Regions from separate parts of the Amycolatopsis solani genome, predicted to be linked through region 1. Evidence: riboswitches for the same ligand, from Rfam matches in the RefSeq annotation. Region 1 holds a riboswitch; the other holds the start of a gene.
The links. Region 1 has a riboswitch for S-adenosylmethionine ahead of SD460_RS33795 (aminotransferase class V-fold PLP-dependent enzyme). Riboswitches for the same ligand answer to the same signal wherever they lie in the genome.
Positions count from the first base shown of each region.

Region 2: another riboswitch for S-adenosylmethionine. It lies ahead of thrC (threonine synthase); the one in region 1 lies ahead of SD460_RS33795 (aminotransferase class V-fold PLP-dependent enzyme).

Region 1 covers NZ_JAWQJT010000003.1:129,356-133,983, reverse strand. Annotated here, with positions in the region: gene SD460_RS33810 (ArsR/SmtB family transcription factor) at 1-396, shown strand, start outside; gene SD460_RS33805 (potassium/proton antiporter) at 494-1,972, shown strand; gene SD460_RS33800 (M23 family metallopeptidase) at 2,105-2,755, shown strand; SAM riboswitch class IV at 2,829-2,943, shown strand; gene SD460_RS33795 (aminotransferase class V-fold PLP-dependent enzyme) at 2,983-4,341, shown strand; gene SD460_RS33790 (hypothetical protein) at 4,358-4,628, shown strand, end outside.
Region 2 covers NZ_JAWQJT010000001.1:4,180,326-4,184,953, reverse strand. Annotated here, with positions in the region: gene SD460_RS19330 (class I SAM-dependent methyltransferase) at 1-36, shown strand, start outside; gene SD460_RS19325 (VOC family protein) at 33-407, opposite strand; gene SD460_RS19320 (DMT family transporter) at 431-1,294, opposite strand; gene rpsT (30S ribosomal protein S20) at 1,642-1,902, shown strand; gene holA (DNA polymerase III subunit delta) at 1,960-2,940, opposite strand; SAM riboswitch class I at 3,087-3,220, shown strand; gene thrC (threonine synthase) at 3,234-4,499, shown strand; gene SD460_RS19300 (ComEC/Rec2 family competence protein) at 4,537-4,628, opposite strand, start outside.

The sequences.
Region 1 (4,628 bases):
CTCAAGGCGTCGCTTCGGGTGAAACGGCTCGGCTTCGCGCGCACCTGCTACGACCACCTCGCCGGCGTCCTCGGCGTCGCCCTCCGCGACGGCATGCTCGCGACCGGGCTGGTCGACACCGCCGACGGCCTGACGCTGACCGGGCGCGGCCGCGAGGTGCTGGCCGGGCTCGGCGTACCGGTCGAAGCCGGGCGCCGGGCACTGCTGCGCGACTGTCTCGATTGGACGGAGCGCCGCGACCACCTCGCCGGCGCGCTCCCCGCGGCGCTGCTCGACCGGGCCGTCGACGCCGGCTGGGTGACCCGCGACGGGCACCGCGCGGTCAGGGTGCTCCCGGCCGCCCGAGCGCCGTTCGCCGAGCTCGGGGTCGAACTCGGCACATTAGGCCGTCCTTAACACACCGGGTCGCCGGCATCCGGCAGCGGTACACGAACGAGTTAACCCGACCGCTTCACTATTCTGAGGGCCCCACGGCACTCGGGAGGGAGGCGGCATGGACCAGCTTCCCGTGCTGCTCGGCGTCGGCGGTGTGGTGCTGCTCGCTTCCGTGCTCGCCGTGCGGGTTTCGATCCGGCTCGGCCTGCCCTCGCTGCTGCTCTACCTCGCGATGGGCGTGCTGCTGGGCGAAGCCGGCTTCGGCATCCGGTTCGACAACCCCGAGCTGACCCAGTCGCTCGGCCTCGCCGCGCTCGTCATGATCCTCGCCGAAGGCGGGCTGACCACGCGGTGGTCGGCGGTGAAACCCGCGCTGGGCATCGGGATCGCACTGTCCACAGTGGCCGTCGTGGTGAGCGTCGCGGTCACCGGCGCGGCCCTGCACTGGCTGCTGGGCCTCGACTGGCGGATCGCGCTGCTGTGGGGCGCGGTGCTCGCTTCGACCGACGCGGCCGCGGTGTTCTCCGTGCTCCGCACGGCCGGGATCGGCAAGCGGCTCACCGGCGCGCTCGAGCTCGAGTCGGGCATCAACGACGCGCCGGCGTACATCGCCGTCGTCGTGCTGGCCGAAGGCACCACTGTGGACTGGTCGCTGCCGCTGCTCGCGGTCTACGAACTCGCGGCGGGCCTGGGCATCGGCCTCGCGTTCGGCTGGGTGGGCGGGATCGCGCTGCGCCGGGCCGCGCTGCCGGCGACCGGCCTGTACCCGCTGGCCACGGTCGCGGTGTGCGTCGTGGCGTATTCGTCCGGTCAGCTGCTGCACGCGTCCGGGCTGCTCGCCACCTACGTCGCCGCGCTGGTGCTCGGCAATTCGCGGCTGCCGCACCGCTCGGACACGCTGTCCTTCGCCGAAGGGCTGGGCTGGCTGGCGCAGATCGGGCTGTTCGTGCTGCTCGGCCTGTTCGCCTCGCCGGGCCGGCTGCTCGACGCGATCGTGCCCGGCTTGGTCGCGGGCGCCGTCGTGCTGCTGCTGGCGCGGCCGATCTCCGTCGTGCTGTCGATGCTGCCGTTCCGGCTGCCGTGGCGGGAACAGGCGTTCCTGTCGTGGGCCGGGCTGCGCGGCGCGGTGCCGATCGTGCTCGCGATGATCCCGCTGTCGCAGGGGGTGCCGGGCGCCCAGCGGCTGGTCGACGCGGTGTTCGTGCTGGTCATCGTGCTGACGCTGCTGCAGGGCGCGACGCTCGGCCCGCTCGCGCGCTGGCTGGGGCTGGCGAAGAAGTCCGAGGCGCACGAGATCGAGGTCGACTCGGCGCCGCTGGACGAGCTCGGCGCCGAGCTGCTGCAGGTGCGCATCCAGCCCGGGTCGAAGCTGCACGGCGTGTACCTGTCCGAGCTGCGCCTGCCGGTCGGGGCGACGGTCAGCCTGGTCGTGCGCGAAGGCGCGAGCTTCACCCCGCAGAAGACCAGCCGCCTGCAGGAGCACGACCAGCTGCTGGTGGTCACGACGTCGGTGGTGCGCGACGCCGTCGAACGCCGGCTGCGCGCGGTCGACCGGGCCGGGCGCCTGGCCCGCTGGCGGGGCGAGTCGGGTCACTGACGGGGCCGGCTCGCTGATCGCGTACTCCAGAGCGCCTCACAAAAATCTCACTTGATCTTCCCTCTCTGCCCCTTTTGGCTTAATGTGCGCTCATTCGAATGGGTGAACACCTGAGCCAAAGGGGCACACAGGGTGACGAAACTGCGTCGAGCGGCCGTGGCCGCCACGATCACCGCCGCTCTCGGACTGCTCGGCGCGCCGGCCGCGACCGCCGCAGTGGCCCCGTTCCCGGCGCTCGCCCTGCCGTTCAAGGCGGGCCAGCAGGTCTACTCGGCCGGCATCCACTCCGACGACGGCAGCACCGGCGTGAAGAACGCCATCGACTTCAGCCCCGCCGACCGCACGGTGCGCGCGCCGCTCGCCGGCACCGTCCACCTCCAGCACTGCGCCGGCGGCGACTGGGTGACCATCGACCACGCGGGCGGCTGGCGGACTGGCTACTACCACATGGAGGGCATCGCGGTCACCGACGGTGAGCACGTCGAGCCCGGCGCGGTGCTCGGTTCGACCGGCAACGCGCTCCCGTGCGGCGGCTCCAGCACGGGCGCCCACGTCCACTTCACGCTCTGGACCCTCCCGGACGCCCCGGCGGCGAACTGGGACGGCGTCGCGTTCGGCGCGGTCTCGACCACCCTCGCCACCGCGTATGGCGAGCCGGTGGACGGCAAATCCCTGGGCGGCTGGCGGTTCACGGCGGGCGCCGAGCAGTACCAGGGCACCGCGACGCACCTCGCGGACGACGCCGTGACGCAGCTGCCGGGGCGGTTCCGCGCCAAACTGTGACGTTGTGAGCGGCGTCTCAGAATGTGAGCCGGGGGTTGGCCGCACGACGCGTTGTCGGTTACCTTCTGTGCCAGGTCATGAGTGCCAGCGCTAAGCCCCGGCTTGCTGGCCGGCAACCCTCCTACCGCGGTGGGGTGCCCCGGGTGAAGACCGGGCCGGTCGCGTCCCGCGACGGGCAAGCGCGGGCCCCTCGCCGGGGTCCCCCGGACCGCCGAGGAGGCACCCCGATGACCCTCGCCATCGACCGCACCAGCGTCGCCGATCGCCGCACGACGCCCGTCGAAACCCCTGCCCCGCAAGGCATCCCCACCGTCGCCGGCGCGTCGCTGCGGGTCCCGCTCGTCACCGGCGGGACGGTCGGCTACGCCAACCTCGACCACGCGGCGAGCGCCCCCTGCCTCGACGCCGTCCGCGCGAAGGTCGACGAGTTCCTGCCCTGGTACGCCAGCGTCCACCGCGGGGCCGGCTTCGCTTCCCAGGTCTCCACCAAGCTCTACGAGCGCACCCGCGACGTGCTGCGCCGGTTCGTGGACGCCCGCCGGACCGACACCGTCGTGTTCACCCGCAACACCACCGATTCCTTCAACCTGCTCGCCCGCAGCCTGCCGCGCAACACCACGGTCGTCGTCTTCGACACCGAGCACCACGCCGCGCTGCTGCCGTGGCAGGGCCCGAACGTCCGGCGGATCCCGACCCCGCGCACGCGCCTCGCGGCAGTGTCCGCTGTGGACGAAGCACTGGCGGATTCCCCGCAGGGGCCCCGGCTCGTGGTCGTCACCGGCGCGTCCAACGTGACCGGCGAGCTGCTCCCGGTGGCCGAAATCGCCGCCGTGGCGCGGAAGCACGGTGCCCGCATCGCCCTCGACGCCGCGCAACTGGCGCCGCACCGCCGGATCTCGATCCGGGAGCTGGACGTCGACTACGTCGCCATCTCCGGTCACAAGCTCTACGCGCCCTTCGGTGCGGGCGCGCTGATCGGCCGCGCCGACTGGCTGCGCGCCGCGCGCCCGTACCTCGCCGGCGGCGGGGCGACCAAGCTCGTCACCGAAGACGCCGTCGTCTGGAACAGCGGGCCGGAGCGCCACGAAGCCGGTTCGCCCAACACCGTCGGCGTGTACGCGCTCGGCGTCGCGTGCGAGACCCTGTCCCGCGACTGGGACGCCGTCGTCGCGCACGAACAGGCCCTGCTCGCCCGGCTGCGCAAGGGGCTCGAAAGCATCCCGGGCTGCGCCGAACTGCGCCTGTTCGACGCGCCGGTCGACCGCGTCGGCACCGTCAGCTTCACCGTCGCCGGCTTCGACCCGGGCTGGCTCGCGGCGGTGCTGTCGGCCGAGTACGGCATCGGCGTGCGCGACGGCGCCTTCTGCGCCCACATCGCGGCCAAGCGCCTCATCGCCGTCGCCGGCGGCGAGGGGCAGCAGGCGATCCGCGTCAGCCTCGGCCTGGGCAGCACCGATGAGCACGTCGACCGCGTGCTGCTGGCGCTGCGCCGGATCGTCGCGCGCGGGGCGGACTGGGAGTACGCGAAGGTGGACGGCCGCTGGGCCCCGGTCGGCGACCCGCGGGAGCTCCCGCCCTTCTGCTGAGCGCTAGCCTGGCCCGATGGGGAGAGGACCGCGCTACTGGTTTCCGCTGGCCCTGCTGGGATTCGCGCTGATCGGCATGGCGGCGGTGCGGCTGCTGCTGGGCCGGAGCCCGGCCGAGGGCGACTCCGTGAACTACTCCTTCGGCCCGCTGGAGCAGCAACTCGGCACCGGCGGCGTCGGCGGCACGGGCTACCCGGCGCCGCAGTTCCTGACCCAGGACACCTACTACGCGGCGGGCGCGGGCCTGCCCGACGGGCCGGCCTGGCTCGTCGCGCTCGGCGTCGTCC
Region 2 (4,628 bases), on a different contig from region 1:
CTGGCCGCCCAGCTGCGGGCCGTCAAGCCCGCCTAGCGGGTGTCCGTCCGGATCGGGTGGCCTTCGGGCACCTCGACCAGGACGATCCGCGTGCCGTCCGGGTCGGCGAGCCAGGCCTCGTCGAGGCCCCAGGGCTCGCGCTGGGCGTCCCGCACCGGCTCGAGGCCCTTCGCCTTGAGGCCGGCCAGGGTGCCGGCGAGGTCGCGGACCTGCAGCCAGAGCACCAGGTCGGGCGACGAGCCCGCCTCGCCCGCGCCGGAGACCTCCAGGGAGCCGTGCCCGAGGAAGAACACGGTGCCGCCGGGGAACTCGCGCTCCACGGCCAGGCCGAGGGTGTCGCGGTAGAACGCGGTGGTCGCGGCGGCGTCGCGCGGGCGGACGATCAGCCTGCTCTTCAGGACTTCCATCGCACCATCCCTACCGGACGGGCTCAGGCGGCCGCAATCGCGGCGATGCCGGCCAGCACGATCACCGAGCCGGCCAGCCGCCGCACCGCGTCGCTCTCGCCCAGCACCAGCCACGCGGCGAGGCCGCCGAGCACGATGCTCAGCTCCCGGGCCGGCGCGACCAGGCTGACCGGCGCCATCGTGAGGGCGAACAGGACGAGGACGTAGGCGACCGGCGACAGCAGCCCGACCACGAACACCTCGCGGCGCTGCTCCCGCCAGATCCGCGCCACCTCGGCCCGGCCGGCCAGCGCGCCGGGCACGAGCATGACGCTCTGCAGGATCGAGCCGAGCCCGAAGTAGACGACCGGCGGCACGCCGAGCCCGGTCACCGAGTGCGCGTCCCAGAGCGTGTACCCGGCGATGACGGCGCCGGTCAGCAGGCCGTAGAAGATCCCCGCCCGGCGGCCGTGCGTCTCGCCGTCCTTGCGGCCGGTGCTGATCACCAGCACCCCGGCGATCACCAGGAACGCGCCGAGCAGGCCGAGCCACCCGGGTCGTTCGCCGAGCACCAGGACGGCCGCGAGCACCGACAGCAGCGGCCCGGTGCCCCGCGCGACGGGGTAGACGACGGAGAGGTCGCCGACGCGGTACCCGCGCTGCAGCACGACGCCGTAGGCGATGTGCAGCACCGACGTGACGACCGCGGCGAGCAGCCAGCTCCACTGTGGACGGTCGGCTTCGAAGACGAGCTGCACGGCGGTGATCGGCAGCAGCGCGACCGCGCTGACGGTGTAGTAGAGCCAGACGAACTGGGTGCCACCGGAGGAGATCCGCTTGGCGGCGAGGTTCCACGCGGCGTGCACGACGGCGGCGACGAGGACGAGGGACAAGGCGGTGGCGTTCACGGGACCCTTCGGGGTTTTCGCGCGCGCGAAAACCGGGTCCTCCAGGCTTTTGCCCCGTCAGATGAACGACCGGCCGTCCGGGCCCGCCGATGGTGCCGCTCGGACCAGACCCGCCCGGCCCTGGTTGTGTGGTGCGGTGGTGCGGTGTGGTGCGGCGTGCGCGGACCGGCGGCGGAACCCTAGGCACTGACCGCCGCCCAGCCTACTCCCGGCTCCGGACGTCCGCGGCCCGGCTGTTAAAGTGGTCGCTCGCTGCCCGTGCGGCATTCCGTCATGGAGGAAACCCGCTTTTCGCGGGGCCACTTCAGCGCGGCGGCGATCTCACCGAGTGAAGCAGGAGTTGCCCTATGGCCAACATCAAGTCGCAGATCAAGCGCATCACCACGAACGAGAAGGCGCGTCAGCGCAACCAGGCGATCCGGTCCTCGGTGAAGACCGCGATCCGCAAGGTCCGCGAAGCCGCCGACGCCGGCGACAAGGCCAAGGCTGCCGAGCTGCAGCGCGACGCCGCCCAGAAGCTGGACAAGGCCGTCTCGAAGGGCGTCATCCACGCCAACCAGGCCGCCAACAAGAAGTCCGCCCTGGCGAAGCGCGTCAACGCGCTCTGAGCTGGGTGATTTCTGGGAAGGCCCCGGCTCCGGCCGGGGCCTTCTTCGTGTCCGGGGTCAGCGGTCGCCCTTGGCCGCCGCGACTTCGAGGACAGCGCGTTCCAGCGCGTAGCCCGGGTCCGCCGCCATGCCTTTGACCTCGGCGTTCAGCCGCGCGACCACCCGCATCGCGGTGGCCAGGCCGTCCTGGTTCCACCCACGGGACTGGCCCTGCGCCTTGCGGACCTTCCACGGCGGCATGCCCAGCTCGCCCGCCAGCTGGTTCGGGTTGCCGCGCCCGGCACCCGAGACGCGCGCGATCGTGCGGACCGCGTCGGCCAGCGCGTCGGCCACCAGGACGTGCGGGACGCCCAGCTGCATCGCCCAGCGCAGCGACTCCAGCGCCGCCGAGCGGTCGCCGCCGACCGCCTTTTCGGCGACCGCGAACCCGGTCACGTCGGCGCGGCCGCGGTGGTACCGCCGGACCGCGTCGGCATCGACCGCCCCGCCCGTGTCGGCCACCAGCTGACTGGCCGCGGAGGAGAGTTCGCGCAGGTCGGAGCCCACGGCGTCGATCAGCGCGGCGACCCCGGCCGGGTCGATCTTGCCGCCCGCCCGCCGCACCTCGTGCCGCACGAACTGCTCGCGCTCGGCCGGCTTCGTCAGCTTCGGGCACTCCGTGATCTCGGCCCCGGCCTTCTTCAGCGACGCCGGGAGCGACTTGCCCGCCTTGCTGCGGCCGCCGCCGGTGTGGACGACGACGAGCACGACCCCGTCCGCCGGGTCCTTCAGGTAGGACGCCACGGCGTCGGCCAGCTCCTGCGAGATGTCCTGCGCCGATTCGAGGACGATCACGCGTCCTTCGCTGAACAGCGACGGGCTCACCAGTTCGGCCAGCTCAGGCGCTGTGAGATCGGACACCCGGACCCGGGTCAGCTCGGCCGTCGAGTCCATCGCGCGGGCGGCGGCCAGCGTGTCGCGGACGGCCCGCTCGATCAGCAGTTCTTCGTCACCCAGCACCAGGTGCAGCGGGGCCGGGGCGGTGGCTTGCGCGGTCACCCCCGAATCCTCTCACCCGCGCCGCGATGCGCCCGCTCCGGTGATGTCGGGCGGCCACCATGGCACGGTCCGAGCACGATGTCGTACGGTGTAGTCGAGGCAGCCCGCCCCGGGGAATCCCGGTGTGCGCGCCGACAAGTGAATACCGCTCATCCAGAGGGGCAGAGGGAACGGCCCGACGAAGCCCCGGCAACCGGCGTACAGCCTGTCATCCCGCGATCGCGGGGTAGCTGACGACCACGGTGCCAATTCCGGCCCGCTTCGGCGGGGCAGATGAGGAAAGGAACCTCGCGATGACCGCAACCCTCGGCACGACCTCCACCACCAAGACCCCGGACCTCGGTCCCGCCGTCGAACTGGTGTCGAAGGAAGAGGGTCACCGGCAGCCGCTCGCCCCCGAATTCGTCTCCGCCGAAGACTTCTCGCCGCTCGAGGTCGCCTACGACTTCGGCCGCGTCCGCCGCGAAGACATCGAGGCCGGCCCCAAGAACATCTGGCGCTACAAGAAACTCCTCCCGGTTCCGTCCAACGTCGAAGAGATCCCGAACACCGAGCCGGGCGCGACCCGCCTGGTCCGCGCGGACCGCCTCGCCAAGGAACTCGGCCTCAAGCGCTTGTGGGTCAAGGACGACACGGGCAACCCGACCCACTCGTTCAAGGACCGCGTCGTCGCCGTCGCGCTGGCCGCGGCCCGCGAGTTCGGGTTCGAGGTGCTCGCGTGTCCCTCGACCGGCAACCTGGCCAACGCGACGGCCGCCGCCGCGGCCCGCGCCGGCTGGCGGTCGGTCGTGCTGATCCCGAAGAGCCTCGAGCGCGCCAAGATCCTCACCACCGCCGTGTACGACGGCGACCTCGTCGCGGTCGACGGCAACTACGACGACGTCAACCGCCTCGCCACCGAACTGGCCGGCGAGCACCCGAAGTGGGCGTTCGTGAACGTGAACGTCCGGCCGTACTACTCGGAAGGCTCGAAGACGCTGGCCTTCGAGGTCGCCGAGCAGCTCGGCTGGCGCATCCCGCCGCAGATCGTCGTGCCGATCGCCTCCGGTTCGCAGTTGACCAAGGTGGACAAGGGTTTCCGCGAGCTGGGCCAGCTCGGTCTCGTGGACGCCAGCCCGTACAAGGTGTTCGGCGCGCAGGCCACCGGCTGCTCGCCGGTGTCGGCCGCGTTCCGGGCCGGCCACGACGTCGTCCAGCCGGTGAAGCCGGACACCATCGCCCGCTCACTGGCGATCGGCAACCCGGCCGACGGCCCCTACGTGCTCGACGTCGTCAACCGCAGCGGTGGCGCGATCGAGGACGTCACCGACGAAGAGGTCGTCGAGGGCATCCGCCTGCTGGCCCGCACCGAGGGCATCTTCACCGAGACGGCCGGCGGCGTCACCGTCGCCACGGCGAAGAAGCTGATCGAGACGGGCAAGCTCGACCCGGACGCCGAGACCGTCCTGCTGATCACCGGCGACGGCCTCAAGACCCTCGACGCGATCGAGAACCACGTGGGCCCGAAGGCGATCGTGCCCCCGTCGGCCGCCGCCGTGAACGAGGCGCTCGGCTACTGACGTCCGCCCGGGGCGGGCCGCGTGGCGCGCCCCGGGTTCAGCGGCGCGGCGGCCCGCGGGGCTCGCCCCGGCGCGCCACCGCCGGCCCGGCCGTGTCCGTCACGACCGCCGTGTCGCCGTCCACGTCGG